Regions from separate parts of the Insulibacter thermoxylanivorax genome, predicted to be linked through region 2. Evidence: riboswitches for the same ligand, from Rfam matches in the RefSeq annotation. Region 2 holds a riboswitch; the other holds the start of a gene.
What was found. A riboswitch is a leader RNA that binds a small molecule or an ion and turns the genes downstream of it on or off. The one in region 2 is predicted to bind cobalamin.
Positions count from the first base shown of each region.

Region 1: it holds a riboswitch for cobalamin, as region 2 does, so the genes downstream of both, PRECH8_RS13875 (ABC transporter substrate-binding protein) here and PRECH8_RS12785 (glutaredoxin family protein) in region 2, are expected to answer to the same signal.

Region 1 is NZ_BMAQ01000048.1:39,558-47,731, forward strand. It holds gene PRECH8_RS13840 (FGGY-family carbohydrate kinase) at 1-138, shown strand, start outside; gene PRECH8_RS13845 (Dabb family protein) at 357-644, shown strand; gene PRECH8_RS13850 (DUF86 domain-containing protein) at 819-1,250, shown strand; gene racE (glutamate racemase) at 1,428-2,237, shown strand; gene PRECH8_RS13860 (iron-sulfur cluster assembly accessory protein) at 2,385-2,687, shown strand; gene PRECH8_RS13865 (YuzB family protein) at 2,687-2,947, shown strand; gene PRECH8_RS13870 (hypothetical protein) at 3,040-3,759, shown strand; cobalamin riboswitch at 4,266-4,479, shown strand; gene PRECH8_RS13875 (ABC transporter substrate-binding protein) at 4,673-5,704, shown strand; gene PRECH8_RS13880 (FecCD family ABC transporter permease) at 5,708-6,736, shown strand; gene PRECH8_RS13885 (heme ABC transporter ATP-binding protein) at 6,752-7,516, shown strand; gene cobT (nicotinate-nucleotide--dimethylbenzimidazole phosphoribosyltransferase) at 7,724-8,174, shown strand, end outside.
Region 2 is NZ_BMAQ01000040.1:1,006-9,047, reverse strand. It holds gene PRECH8_RS12790 (tRNA dihydrouridine synthase) at 377-1,345, shown strand; cobalamin riboswitch at 1,637-1,814, shown strand; gene PRECH8_RS12785 (glutaredoxin family protein) at 1,986-2,210, shown strand; gene nrdI (class Ib ribonucleoside-diphosphate reductase assembly flavoprotein NrdI) at 2,207-2,602, shown strand; gene nrdE (class 1b ribonucleoside-diphosphate reductase subunit alpha) at 2,580-4,670, shown strand; gene nrdF (class 1b ribonucleoside-diphosphate reductase subunit beta) at 4,658-5,623, shown strand; gene PRECH8_RS12765 (anaerobic ribonucleoside triphosphate reductase) at 5,825-8,042, shown strand, end outside.

The DNA.
Region 1 (8,174 bases), on a different contig from region 2:
ATCTCGCCGCAGCTGTCGATTCGCACCATAACGCCGGACCCGGAGGTCGGCAAGCTGTATCAGCCGTATCTCGAAGCCTATCTGGAACTGCGGGATGCTCTGCATGACCATTTCAACAAGCTGGCGAACCGGGGCTGACAGCCTCCGGTTTAAGACGGAGGACGGGCTGAAACGGACGGGCCGAACCAGCGCGATGCGCGCTCTGCGAGCTGTTTGCGGATCGCTTGCGGGCACTTCAGCCCGGCCTGCAATCGGTTCGCTCTACGCCTTATGAGGGCTGTGTTCAGACGGGTTAAAGTATGCTACAATTTAGTCAGCTATTGGGCATATTGACAAGGACGAGGGAGTATTCACACATGATCACGCATATCGTATTTTTTAAGTTAAAAGACCGTTCCGAAGAGAACATCCAGCGCACGCGGGAGGTGCTCGCGTCCATGGAGGGGAAGATTCCCCAGCTTCGATCCTTGGAAGTCGGCGTCGATGTCGTGCGTTCCGAGCGATCCTATGATTTGGCGCTGGTAGCCAAGTTTGATTCGCTGGAAGATTTGCAGATCTATAACGATCATCCGGTTCATCAGGAAGTGATTCGCTATATCGCTGAGGTGAAGGATGTATCGGTGTCTGTTGATTACGAGTCGTAGAGCCGCTGATCGATTGTACGGCTTGCGGATTATCATGTTGGAGGATTAGGCGATGGAGAACATGTCCGAATATGTGACGATCCTGGCGGTGATCATCCTGACTTTCGTCATCGGGACGATCTGGCTGAAACGCCGAGGACGCAAGAAAGGGCTGTAACAGGAGGCTGGCTGAAGATGTATTATGTAGATCGCGGGCAGATCGAGCAGCGCTTTCGATACATAGATGAATGGTTGCTGGAAGCGGTGGGCGAGCTGCAGAAGAAACCGGCGATGCCGCCGTCATTGGAGCGGCTGGCCTGGGAGAGAACGCTGCATCTGGCGGCTGAATTGGTCACGGATATCGGGAGTTTGATGATCGATGGTTTTATCATGCGGGATGCGAGCAGCTATGAGGATATCGTCGAAGTACTGAGGGAAGAAGGGGTATTCGATGATTCCCTTGGCGCTGACCTGCATGAGCTGGTGAAACTTCGGAAACCGTTGGTGCAGAGGTATTATGCACTTGATGCGTCCATGCTGGAGGTTTGGAAGCCGCGGCTTGTTGAACTTCTGCAAGCTTTCCGACAATCCGTGGAGCAATATCTGCAGCGCGAACTGTTGAAGTAATCCGTGTCATGGGTGAAGTCGGGGCGAAGGTCGGCTTTCGTTCCGGCTTTCTTGCTTGCGGCGATTTTGTGATTCAGACGGTGCTGCAGCATGGGGATAGGGACATCATGACAGGTTAGGACATATGGTACTATTAGCGAGCAAGACCAAAAATATAACGAAGGAAGCGATGTTTCCTTGGAACATCCTATTGCAATATTGGATTCCGGTGTCGGCGGACTGACGGTAGCGAAGGAAGTGATGCGGCAGCTGCCGCTGGAGCGGATCATCTATTTTGGGGATACGCTGCGAGCACCTTATGGACCGCGCCCTTCGGAAGAAGTGAGGCTGTTCACGAAGCAGATCGTGAGCTATCTGCTCCAATATGATCCGAAGATGATCGTGATCGCGTGCAACACAGCAACGGCAGCAGCCTTGGATGAGATCAAAGCGATGACGGATGTTCCGGTAGTCGGTGTCATCCAGCCGGGGGTGCGGGCGGCGATTAAGCGCAGCATGAAAGGAGCGATCGGTGTCATCGGCACCGAGGGCACGATTAAGAGCCGCTCCTATGAACAGGCGCTGAAACGCATCGCACCGCATCTGCAGGTTTACAGCAAGGCATGTCCCGAATTCGTGACCTTGGTGGAGCAAGGTCTGTATCGTTCCAGCAAATGTAAACCCGTTGTCGAACGGGCCCTGCACGAATTTAAACAGCTGGACATCGATACTCTCATCCTGGGATGCACGCATTATCCGTTCTTGGCGGATGCTATCTCGGCCTTTCTTGGACCGGAGGTAGAGCTCATCAGCTCTGCGGAAGAAACGGCCCGCGAGGTCAGCACATTGCTGTATCACAGAGGCCAGCTCGCATCCACCTTGGAGATGCCGGTGCACCAGTTTTTCTGCAGCGGCGACCCTGTCCTCTTCCAGAAGATCGCCCGGGAATGGCTGGGCGATGAGATTCAAGTGAATCCCGTGGTTTGGCAGATCCCAAGGTTCGCTTAATGCGATAGACGATCACCGGCGAAGAGCAGGATGGAAGCGAGGATTCGCCATTCCGGCGCCGACAAGTTATAATATACTATGATGTGAGCTTGACAGCCGCATGATCATGCGGCTGTTCATTTATGATTAATAGGAGATGAAGATCAATTGAGATGCAAAATTACGCGCAACGCAGCGAAAGTCATGCTCAGAGAACTTGAGCAAGAAACAAACCAAGACCTGAAGTTTCGTGTCTTTATTACTCATATGCATGGCGACCATGCCCACTACGGCTTGACGCTGGACAAGCCGACCGAGCAGGATGAAGTGGTGATGACCGATAAGAAGATCGAGGTCATCCTGCAGCGAGACGAGCCTTTCCTCGATGGAGTGAAGATCGATTATCTCTATTTCCCGCAAGAGGGATATGTGATTACTAACCCGTCTAAGGGTTATCATGGTGAGTATTGATGAGTGTTGAGAGACGTGTAAAACCTGCTAACGATATCCGAATCTGTCACAAATGCAGGCATATTAACGTGGATCGGTTGAAGAAACAACTCGAGGAGATGGCTCCTGATTCCCGCATCCGAGTCGGGTGCAAATCGTACTGCGGCCCATGCGACCGCTATGCGTTCATCTATATCAACGGCCGCTATGTGACCGGCGAGACGGAACAAGAAGCCCTGGAGAAGGCGCGAAAGTATGTGAAGAAACCGCATACTTCCTGATTCGGGGCGCCAACTCATTGACGCACCGTTTTCACATACTTTTCCAGGCTTTTGGGGAGGATAATGGCAAAAGCTTGGAAAGGTGTTTTTTTATGCAGAGATTGCTAACGGTCTATTTTATCAGCTTATTCGCTTTTGCCGGCCTGATCCTATGGTCCGAGCTGTCCTATGAATTGGAGGCGGAATCCCAGGAACCGGAGGGGCTGACACAAGACCATGTTCGCGATCCTGCTCCTGATCACGATCAACATCGGATGGCAGAACGCCGCATCGAAGCTGCGGAAGATCGATCGCACGATCAATCGGCGGCTACTGCTGAGTCCCGGACACCGGACATCGAACAACCCTTCCTGCAGCTCGGTTATAAGACGGTGTATGACGCCCTGCGGGATTGTGAGCTGCGTTACCTGCAGCGCATCAATCTGCCCATCTACCTGCCGCAGGTCCGTTTCACCCATCAACTGGGCAAGTGCCATGACCGCTATACGAAGGATGATTATCTGGAAGTGGTGTATCTGGATGAACACCGTCCGAATGAGCGCCTGCTGATGATGATCAAGCCGGTCCGCGATAAGGTGGAAATCTCTGAGGACCGAGTCACGGCCAGGATGGAGCTGCAAGACGGCACGCCGGTTCTTCTCAGTCTTACGCCGGGGGGCGGATATCATGTGCTGGAGTTCGAGCGAAACAGCATGCAATATCTGATGATCCTTTCGACTTCGCTGCTCGATCGGGTGCCTCCCGAGGAGATGCTGCGAATCGCCGGCTCCATCCCGACCGGCTATCCGCGGCTGTTGGATGATCGGTATTGATGATGTGACGCTGAACGGAATGGAATGGAGTTGAACGGAATGAAGATGAATGGAATGAAGATGAACGAATGAAGATGAACGGAATGAAGATGAACGGAATGAAGATGAACGGAATGAAGCTTAACGGAACTGTGGTGCGTTATTTGAGCGAAATCTCTCATTTTTACAATCTAACGGAACGCCGGTTCGTTATTTCATCGAAATAGATGATTTTCAGCTGTTTTTGCTAGAATAGCGTACTCTTGTTCCGTTATCTCACATAACCTCCGCGAAAATGCAGAGATAAGGGCCTCCAGTTCCGTTACGACGCAAAGGTGTAAAGATGCAAAAGTGCAAAGATGTAATTGCAAAGGTGCAAACTGCAATGGCAAAGGTGCAAACTGCAAAGGTGCAAAGGTGCTAACTGCAATGGCGCAAAACTTACAACTCCGTTCAATTTCCTGTCATTGCTTTCATAGGATGGTTGTCGTATAATCACTTACGAGATTGCAAGCTTGTCCAATAGAATATGGAATCAATCTGCAGGTGCCCTCGTGAGCCGGCTGCCCGACATGGGAAGCGGCTGTTCACTGGGGTTAAAAGGGAAGTCCGGTGCAAATCCGGCACGGTCGCGCCACTGTGAGCGGGTGACCTGTTCCATGATGCCACTGTCGTCAAGATGGGAAGGCGGAACGGTCGATACCCGTAAGTCAGGAGACCTGCCTGCAGATGCAGCTCGCAGATCCTTCGCGGATAAGGATTCGGGCGCTCGGGTTGTTGATAGATAGGCGTGATCATCGGGTGATTGCGCAGCCTGAACGCTGAACCTCCAGTCCCTTAGGATTGGAGGTTTTTGTTTTGGTTCTGCGAGGAGGTCCTGCACAGCAAACAAGCGCATTCTCACAGAATCATCACAACAGGGAGAGATGAGAAGATGAGAAAATGGCTCACAGCACTGATTACACTGCTCATGGTATTCACACTGGCGGCATGCGGAGCAGATGGGATAAACGCAGATCCTGCCGACGTCAATAACGAGCAGTCTGTCCAACAAGATGATGCGCAAAACAGCCATGCTGCCGGCGAGGAGGAAGGCAGCGAAGAAGCGGCGCTAGAGGAGGAAGCAGACCGTACCATCTATCCGCTGACCGTGATGGATGATTCCGGTACGGAGATGACGATTGAACAGGCGCCGCAGAAGATCGTCTCCATCGCGCCGAGCCAGACGGAGATCCTCTTCGCGCTGGGCCTTGGTGACCGCATCGTCGGTGTCGGGGATTATGACAACTATCCGGAGGAAGCGCTGGAGAAGCCGAAGGTGGGCAATCTGCAGAGCAATCCCGAAGCGATCCTGGCCGTAGAACCGGATATCGTCTTCGCCGGTGTTTCTCTGAATGGTTCGGTGGTGCAGTATCTACGGGATCTCGGCATCACGGTATATGCGACGGAACCGGTGACCATCGACGAGGTCATCGATTCGATCCTCAAGATCGGCAAGATTACGGACGCGCAGGCTGAGGCGCAGGTTGTCGCTGAGAAGATGAGAGCAGACAAGCAGTATGTGCTCGATCGGGTGAGCGATATTCCGGAAGACCAGAAGAAGAAGGTGTATATCGAATATGCGCCGTTGTGGACGGCCGGCAAGGGCTCCTTCATGGATGAGCTCATCGTTACATCCGGCGGCGTCAATATCGCTTCCGAGTTGGATCAATGGGCGCAGATCAGCCCGGAAGCGGTGATCGAAGCGAATCCGGATATCATCATCTATGCAGATATCACGGATTACGAGACGGGCAAGCCGCTGGTTGAATTGATCAAGACCCGTCCCGGCTGGGGTTCGATCGAAGCGCTGAAGAACGACGCAATCGTGGGTGTGAATGAAGATATTCTGAGCCGTCCAGGACCGAGGATCACCGATGCACTGTTGGAGGTTGCCGCCGGTATCTACCCTGAGCTGTTCGAGTAAGCCATGAAACGGAGATTATTCTTTTGGGGAGGAGCAGGATGCCTGCTCCTCGCCCTCTCGATGATCGTCAGCCTCTCGCTGGGAACGGCCAATATCCCCATTGCGGAGGTGTGGTCGATCGTTTTGCATTCAGTGACTGGATGGGGAGCGGAACCTATCTCTTCGCAGGCTTATGAACAGATCGTGCTGCAGGTACGCTTCCCGCGCGTTGTACTGGCGATCCTTGTCGGCGCGTCGCTGTCCTTGGCAGGGGCAGCGTTTCAGGGTGTGCTGCGCAACCCGCTGGCAGATTCTTATACATTAGGGGTTGCTTCGGGCGCTTCCTTTGGCGCGGCGTTTCTGATCTCCTTTGGTTGGCATTATGTGATCGGACAATGGACCGTTCCCATCGCAGCCTTCATCACGGCGCTTTTGTCCCTGTTCATCGTCATGCGGCTCGCTTCGGTGAACGGCAAGTTTAAGATCGAGACGATAATCCTGGCGGGTGTTGTCGTGCAGGCATTTTTCGGTGCGGTGGTCTCCCTGCTCGTGTCGTTGTCCGACTCCGTCGTGAACGAGATCGTGTTCTGGCTGATGGGCAGCCTGGCGTTGCGGGACTGGTCTTTCTCCATGATGCTGGCTCCGTATCTTGCGGCCGGCGCCCTAGTGCTGATGGGCTTCGCTCGAGCACTGAATCTATTCTCGCTGGGAGAACGGCAGGCCGCGCATCTCGGCGTCCATGTGGAACGCACGAAGCGCATCGTCTTGATCTTGGGGACCTTGCTGAGCGCAGCGGCGGTCTCGGTTTCAGGTACGATCGGCTTCGTTGGCCTGGTGACGCCGCATCTCATACGCTTGCTTGTCGGTCCCGACTATCGGCTCCTGCTGCCCCTTTCTGCGATCTACGGCGGGATCTATGTTCTATGGGCGGATACGATGGCTCGCTTGCTGCTGAGCCCGACGGAGATCCCGCTCGGAGTGGTCACCGCATTCCTCGGTGCGCCGTTCTTTGCATGGCTGCTTGTCCGGCATAAGCGAAAGGTGGCGATCTAATTGGAGCACAGGGTAATGCTGCAAGCCGCCGGCGTGGACAAGCGCATCGGCTCCCGGCTGGTGCTGCGCGGTGTCAGCCTGCAGGTTCAGAAGGGGGAGTTTTTCGGCATCATCGGTCCGAACGGCAGCGGCAAGTCGACGTTGATCAAGCTGTTATCCGGCGTCGAGCCGCCCAGCGCGGGCGAGATTCTGCTCCAGGGGACGAACCTCGCTCAATTCTCCGGGAAGCAGCTGGCGCAGCACATCGCTGTGCTCCCGCAGGAAGCCCTGCCTCCGGTAGGGTTTACGGTGCGGGAGGTTGCGGAGATGGGCAGGTATCCCTATCAGAACTGGCTGGGAGAAGAGCGGACAGATGCCGGTGAGCTCATCGATCAAGTGCTGGCGGATCTGGATCTTACGGAATTGGCGGATCGCCCGGTTGAGGCGCTGAGCGGCGGCGAACGCCAGCGGGCGGCCTTGGCCAAGGTGACGGTCCAGCAGCCCGACTTACTGATGTTGGATGAGCCGACGACCTATCTGGATATCGGTTATCAACAGCAGATGATGGACTATGTGAGAGCATGGCAGCGCAGCGCGGGCCTTACGGTTGTGGCGGTGCTGCATGATCTGAATCTGGCGGCTCTGTATTGCGATCGGATCATGGTGCTCTGCGAAGGCGAGGTACTCGCAACGGGCACACCGGAGACCATCATCCGCGCGGAGATTCTTGAACAGGCCTACGGGATTCGCCCGACGATCGTCGTTCATCCACAGCGCCAAGTCCCGCAGATCTTGTTATAGGGCAGCGGGACGGTCAAGTTGCTGCAGGGCTGCAATTCAGGTGCTTGAGGACACGGTCCGCCGGTTGATGTGAAGCGTTGGATGGTGCGGGCGAGGAAGATGTGTAAGGAAGTTTAGGAAGTTGTATATAAGAAATCCGTGTATAAGGAAGCTGTGCATAAGGAGTATTTTGTAGGTCAAGGCAAAAAGGACGGGCAGGTGCTGAGGGTGAAGGAACAAAGGAAGGATCGTTGGAAGGCATACGTGCACGATACGATCAGCGGCATTGCCGAGCTGGATTACACGGCGATGGAAGAGATGGCGCAGCATCTCGATCAGTTGACCAAGCCGCCGGGCAGCCTCGGCCGGCTTGAGAAGATCGCCGTGCAGCTGGCGGGGATCACGGGTTCGATCAAGCTGCAGAAACAGCGCAAAGCCGTCGTCGTCATGGCCGGCGATCACGGGGTCTGTGCGGAAGGCGTCAGCGCCTACCCCCAGGAAGTGACGGCGCAGATGGTGCTGAACATCTTGGACGGCGGCGCAGCGGTCAATGTATTGGCGAGACAAGCCGGAGCTTCTGTGTACTGCGTCGACGTCGGGGTGAAGACCGAAGTGAAGCATGAGCGGCTCCTGTCCTGCAATGTGCGGCGGGGAACGCGCAATATGGCGAGGGAAGCGG
Region 2 (8,042 bases):
GCAAATTCATGATAAACTGTTGCATGAGGCTTCCCCTTTCTGAGTGGTTTGTTTTGCCGCATTTCACTCTACCAAGAAGGGAAGCCTTTTTCCATGCTTTCAAGCATTGTTTCACCAATTATTCCTTTTTACTGCCCACAAACATTTTACACTCACGGATTGAAAGAAAACCGTTGGAATGGCATATAACAACTATTTTGTTTGCTTCGTGAGGGAGCTCCCCACATATGAAGGATTCAGCAGTGATAAAATAAAACATAAATAAAGAATAGATTTTGTCTTCATGATTAATTTTCTAAGACCAATCGCCCATACCGAACTAGAGATTTTATAGGATACAATATGAAATATTGCATCGAAGGGGGTACAGGTGGAATTGACGAAGAATTTTTGGAATGAGCTGCCGCGGCCGTTTTTTGTCTTGGCACCAATGGAAGATGTGACGAATGTAGTGTTCCGCCATGTGGTGAGCAGAGCCGGCAGACCGGATGTGTTCTTTACGGAGTTTACGAATACGGAGAGTTATTGTCACCCGGAAGGGGTGAAAAATGTGCGCGGCCGTTTGATCTTCACGGAAGATGAGCAGCCGATCGTTGCCCATATATGGGGGGACAAACCGGAATATTTCCGGCAGATGAGCATCGGGATGGCGGAGATGGGATTTGTCGGCGTCGATATCAATATGGGGTGTCCTGTAGAAAATGTAGCAGAACGGGGGAAAGGGGCCGGCCTGATCAAGCGTCCGGAAGTAGCGGCAGAGGTGATCCAAGCGGCTAAGGCGGGCGGACTGCCGGTCAGTGTGAAGACAAGGCTCGGCTACACCGACGTTGACGAGTGGCGGGACTGGCTGAAGCATCTCTTGCAGCAGGATCTGGCCAATCTATCGATTCATCTCCGCACGAAGGAGGAGATGAGCAAAGTCCCTGCGCATTGGGAGCTAATCCCCGAGATTAAGAAATTACGCGATGAAGCGGCGCCCCAGACACTGCTGACGATTAACGGGGATATTCCTGATCGAAGCACAGGGCTGGAACTTGCGGAGAAGTACGGCGTTGACGGCATCATGATCGGCCGCGGCGTGTTTAAGAATCCCTTCGCCTTCGAGAAAGAGCCCCGGGAACACAGTCCGCAGGAACATATCGAGCTGCTGAAATATCACCTGGATCTGTATGATCAATACGTTGATCAATTGCCGCTTCCCTTCGCATCCCTGCAGCGGTGTTTTAAAATATACGTCAAAGGATTCCGCGGCGCCGGTGAATTAAGGAATCAGCTGATGAACACGAAGTCGACGGATGAAGTACGCGCGCTGCTTGCGGAATTTGAACGTGAGTGGATGAATTGAAGGGGAATATTTGCTGATCGAAGTTTCGCAAGCAGAAGAAGACCCTTCCGGCAGGGGAGATTGACGCCCAGCCAGAAGGGTCTTATGTTTCGACAGATCCTACGACAGATCCTAATACTTCGCGAGATATTTGATGAGTCTTACATAGACCGTTGCTGATCCTGCACGGGATGCTGTACCTTGAGGATTATTGCAAATAAAATCAATATATTGGAGGTTGATTGATAAAACAACACAATATATTGTGTTTAGATAAATGGTGTGATAAGATGGATTTGTCTCGATCAACTTCATAAATGTGTTTGGTGAGGTACTGCGAAGGCAGTTTAATAGGGAAGCCAGTGCGAATCTGGCGCTGTCCCCGCAACTGTAACGCGGACGAACGTTCACATCCACTGTGCAGAATGCATGGGAAGGGAACGGGAGGATGATGCGAAGCCAGGAGACCTGCCTGACCAAACAATCGTTTCCTTTCTTCGGGGATTGAGAAAAGAAACGGCTCGCACATGTGGATGTGTTTTTGGCACGCCTTGCCATCATATTGGGCTGGTGAGCTGATACCATCCATGCCCTGCAGATGCCGTTTCAAGCACCCTCGATGAGAGGGTGCTTTTTATAATCACAATATGGAGGAATTTTTATGAAACTGTACACAAAAACCGTATGTCCCAGATGTATGTGGATCAAATCCGAGGCGCAACGCAGTGGGAAGGAATTGGACATCATAAATATCGATCATGACGAAGCGGCCAGGGAGCGGTTGATCCGTGCCGGCTTGATGACCGTTCCGGTCTTGGAAATCAGCGGCGAGTTCTGGATTAGCTCCGAGGAAATCTTGGAGAAACTGGGGATTGAGAACAGATGATTGCATATGCCAGCCGCACAGGCAATGTCCGCTATATTGTTTCTCAATTGCAATTGCCGAGCGTCGAAATCGGCGAGGATACGTTGATTGAGGAACCATTTGTGCTTCTAACCTATACGGACGGATTGGGGGATGTGCCGCCCATTGTACGAAGATTTATGGACAAAAACGGGGAATTTTGCAGGGGAGTGGCGGTAAGCGGCAACCGAAACTTCGGGCACCACAATTACGGCAAGGCCGGAGATACCCTGGCTGCGCAATGGAATATTCCGCTGGTGAGGAAGATCGAGTTGCGCGGATTTCCTTCGGATTACGAAGTGATCCGGCAATTTTACCAAGAGCAAATAAAAGAAAGGAGAGCAGACCAACATGAAATCGTATTTGCGACTTAACAATGAAGTGCTGCACCATTACAACCGCACGGGTAAACTTGATCTGGCCAAGGACAAGGAAGCAGCCAGGCGATATTTTCTTGAATATGTCAATGTCAAAATGCGTTATTTTATCGACGTGGAAGAAAAAATCCGCTATCTCGTCGAAGAAGGATATTATGAGAAAGAGTTCTTAGAACAGTACGATATGGCGTTTATTGAGCAGCTTTTCCAAAGGGCGTACAGCTACCATTTCCGTTTTCCGTCCTTCATGAGTGCGAGCAAATTTTACGATGGCTACGCAATGAAAAGCAGAGATGGGTCGGAAATTTTGGAAAAGTATGAGGATCGCATCGTCATCATTGCCCTTTATCTGGCCTGTGGTGACAAAGAGCTGGCCGAACGTGCGGTTGATGCGATGTTAACCGCCTATCAGCCGGCCACTCCAACGACACTGAACAGTGGCAAACGTTCCAGAGGAGAACTGGTCAGCTGCTTCAAGCTGTCGATTGACGATTCGATGAACAGCATTGCAGCCAATATCGGTTACTGCTTGGAATTGTCCCGGCTGGGAGGAGGAGTGGGCGTCAATTTGACGGATCTCCGTCCGCTCGGCGATCCGATCAAGGGCATTCATAACCGTGCCAGCGGTGTCATGCCGGTGTCCAAACTGCTGGAGGATGCCTTTTCCTATTCGAATCAGCTCGGGCAGCGAAACGGTTCGGGCGTTGTGTATCTGAACATTTTTCATGGCGATATCGAAAACTTCATATCCTCCAAAAAACCCAATGCTGACGAAAAGATTCGCTTGAAGACCTTGTCTACCGGCATTATTGTGCCGAGTATTTTCTTCGAATTGATGAAGCGGGACAAGGATATTGTGCTGTTCAGTCCTTACGATATTTACAAGGAATACGGGAAGCGGATGTCGGAAATCAGTATGAGCGAAATGTACTATGAATTGCTGGACAATCCGAACATTCGCAAGCTGAAGCGGGTAAATGCCCGGAAGCTGTACACGGAAATCAAAAAGGCGCAATTCGAATCCGGGTATCCCTTTGAAATCTTCGATGACAATGTCAATGACCAGCACCCGCTGCGCAAATTGGGACGGGTGAAAATGTCCAACCTGTGCACAGAGATATTCCAAGTTCAGGAGACTAGCCTCATCCATGACCACGGCATAGAGAACGAATACGGGATGGATGTATCCTGCAATCTTGGATCCTTAGACATTCACAAGGCGACGCAAACGGATTTTGAAACCCTCGTAGATACGGCTATGCGGCTTTTGAGCAACGTTTCGCTCATGACTAATATTCGCAATGTGCCGTCCGTCAGCAAAGCAAATCGGCTCATGCATTCCGTAGGGCTAGGAGTTATGAATTTGCACGGGCATTTGGTTTCGCAAGGATTGGACTATGAGTCGGAGGAGTCGGTCCTGTTTGTGGATGCGTTCATGGAGGCGTTGAATTATTATTCCCTCCTTGCATCGATGCGTATTGCCCGTGAGCGGAAGGAGACCTTTTACGGTTTTGAAAAAAGCGATTATGCGGACGGTTCCTATTTTGAACGGTATGTAAACAAGGAAGAGAGGGAATTGCCGGCATCCGTGCTGCGCGCATTGGGGAAGGTGCCGCTCATTACGAGACAGATGTGGATGGATTTGAAGGAGCAGGTCATGGAGCACGGCCTGTTTAACGCATACCGGCTGGCGGTGGCTCCGACGGGCAGCATTTCCTATATACGGAACTGCACAGCTTCCATTGCGCCAATCACGGAAAGGGTGGAAATCCGTGATTACGCGGACAGCCGCACCATTTATCCGATGCCGTTTTTGAATGATGAGAACATTCATCTATATAAGGAAGCCTATGAAATTGACCAGTATCGTATGGTGGATCTGTACGCAGCGGCGCAAAAGCATGTGGATCAGGGCATTTCCATGACAGTGTACGTAACTGATCAATGGACGACGGAACGTTTGGCCCGCTTGTATATCTATGCTTGGATGAAAGGAATTAAATCGGTCTATTATGTGCGGCAGCGGCTGCAGACGATTGAGGAGTGTGTGGCATGTTCGATTTGAAGCGTTATGAAGCGGTGAATTGGAACCGGAACGGGCAGAATTTGGTGAAAGTGTTTTGGGACCAGCAATGGAAGCAGATCTGGTTTCCCGAAGAAATCGCCGTCAGCAAGGATGTGAAGCAATGGAGCCAATTTGAACATCAGGAAACGTACAAGCAGGTGCTGGCCGGATTGACTTTGCTCGACACGATTCAGACGAACATCGGGATGAACGAAATTGCCCGCTATGCGCCTGATCTGCAGGAAAAGGCGTTGTATACGGTGTTTGCTTCTTTTGAGGCAATTCACGCGAAATCGTATTCGTATATTTTCACCACATTATGTACGAACAGTGAAATCGATGCCATCTTTGAATGGGTTAAGCGTAATGAATATTTGCAATACAAGGCGAACAGAATCGGTGACGTCTATCGTTCGATTCAGGACGATGATTCTGTTTCTCTGTGGAAGGCGATGTTTGCTTCCGTCATGCTGGAGTCATTCCTGTTCTATTCCGGATTTTTCTACCCGCTGTATTTGGGAGGTCTAGGAACATTGCGCAACAGCGCGGAGGTTATTTCCCTTATTCTGCGGGACGAATCGATTCACGGGGTTGCCGTCGGATATTTTGCGCAGCAACTGTTTAACAAATTTCCGGACTCGTTGAAAGAGGAACTGACGGTTTGGGGCTATGAATTTTTGCTTGATTTGTATCACAATGAGCTGGAATATACGAATGACGTGTATGCTGAAACCGGTCTCGGCCCTGAAGTGAAAAGCTATGTCCGCTATAATGCCAATAAAGCTCTGATGAATCTCGGTTTAGACGCAATGTTTCCCGATGAGGAGATCAATCCGATCGTCATGAACGGGATTAGGAATGAAGGTTCGACCTATGATTTTTTCTCGCAGAAAGGCTCGACGTATGCGGTGGCCAAAGTGGCCCCCATCACCGACGAAACGTTTCGTTTTTGACGATGGTAAGCTGATGATCGCGTGACACAACAACAGCTCAAGTATAGTCTCACCGTCGTGGATTGCGGTCCGATCAGCGAGGCACACTAGTCAAGTTTGTCCAGTTTGCATCCTGAAAATAGTCGTAGAACCGCCGGCTTAGCCGGCGGTCATGTTTATCTCATAGGATCTAAAACTCATTTCAATAGAGGTGTGAAATGTATGATTGCGAAAATCAGGAAGAGGGACGGAAGGGAAGAACCCTTCAACATAGAGAAGATAACCAATGCCATCTATAAGGCAACTATTGCTGCTGGAGAAGAAGACTATGAAAAAGCCATGACTCTGGCAGAGAGAGTTATGGAACAGTTGCATAAAGACCCAAATATTCAGGTTCCGGGTGTTGAGGATATTCAAGACATCGTTGAAAGAGTTTTGATTGAGGAGGGGCTTATCCTAACGGCAAAAAAATATATATTGTACCGTGCTGAACGAACACGTGTCAGGGAAATGAGTACCCGGCTAATGAAAACATATGAGGAATTAACTTTTAAAGAATCCAAGGATCATGATTTGAAACGGGAAAATGCAAACATTGATGGAGATACTGCTATGGGAACCATGCTTAAATATGGTTCTGAGGGAGCGAAACAGTTTTATGAAATGTTCTTATTGAAGCCAGAGCATGCTGAAGCTCATAAAAATGGAGATATTCACATACATGATTTGGACTTCTATAGTCTTACCACTACCTGTTGCCAGATTGATATAGTCAAACTTTTCAAAAATGGTTTCAGCACAGGACATGGACATTTGAGAGAACCAAACGACATCCGCAGCTACTCCGCCCTGGCATGCATAGCAATTCAATCTAATCAGAACGATCAGCATGGCGGACAAAGCATACCCAACTTTGATTATGGAATGGCTTTGGGTGTCGCAAAGACGTATTCCAGACTTTACAAGCAGAACCTAGCCAAAGGTTTGGAATTGTTAATAGATATAAATGATGCGGTAACGCTGATTAACTCAATTTCGGAAAAACTAGCAAAAGATCACGGGCTTTACCCGACATTAGTACCCAACGAGAGATATCTGGAAGTGGAGAAAAAATATCTTATGGACTATGTATATGACGTTGATATTGTCCATAAGGTGCAGGCTTTTGCTGCTGAGAAGGCACTGGCAGAAACCGATAGGAATACGTACCAGGCTATGGAGGCCTTCATTCACAATCTGAATACAATGCACAGCAGAGCAGGAGCCCAGGTACCTTTTAGTTCCATAAATTATGGCACTGATACCTCCCCTGAGGGCAGGCTGGTTATAAAAAACATTCTTATGGCTACGGAAGCAGGTCTCGGAAATGGAGAACCCCCCATATTCCCTGTGCAAATATTCAAGATTAAAGAAGGCGTCAATTATAATCCCGGAGATCCAAACTATGATATGTTCAAGCTTGCATGCAGAGTGAGCGCCAAAAGATTGTTCCCAAACTTTTCATTTCTAGATGCTCCCTTTAACCGTAAATATTATAAGTTTGGATGCCCTGAGACAGAGATCAGCTATATGGGCTGCAGAACAAGGGTTATAGGTAATGTTTATGATCCTTCCAGAGAAATAGTCTACGGAAGAGGAAACTTGAGCTTTACGACGATAAATCTGCCAAGAATTGCGATTAGAAGCAATAAAGACGTCAATGTGTTTTTTGGTGAACTTGATAAGAAGATAGACATGGTAATTGACCAGCTTCTTGAAAGGTATGAAATTCAAGCCCGAAAGAAGGTTAAAAACTTTCCATTCTTAATGGGCCAGGGCGTATGGATCGACTCTGATAAGCTTAGCTGGGATGACGAGATCAGGGAAGTGCTGAAACACGGAACGCTTACAACTGGTTTTATTGGATTAGCTGAATGTTTAAAGGCATTAATCGGCAAACACCATGGTGAATCTGAGGAAGCGCAGAGACTAGGCCTGGAAATAGTACGACATATGAGAAAACGTATGGATGATGCTAGTAAAATGAACAACATGAACTTTACACTTATTGCAACTCCTGCTGAAGGGCTGTCAGGTAGATTTGTCAAAATGGACAGGAAGATATTCGGTTCAATTGCGGGCGTTACCGATAAAGAATATTACACAAACAGTTTCCATGTTCCAGTATACTATGAAATTAATGCATTTGATAAGATAAGGATTGAAGCTCCATACCACGAGTTAACCAACGCAGGGCATATCACATATGTAGAGGTGGATGGTGATCCAACACAAAACCTGCAGGCTTTTGAGAAAATAATCAGAGCAATGAAAGAAGCCGGTATCGGATATGGTTCTATTAATCATCCGGTAGACAGAGATCCTGTATGCGGATATAGCGGAATTATCGGTAATACATGCCCCTCCTGCGGTCGTGAAGAAGGAGATAACAAATTTGAAC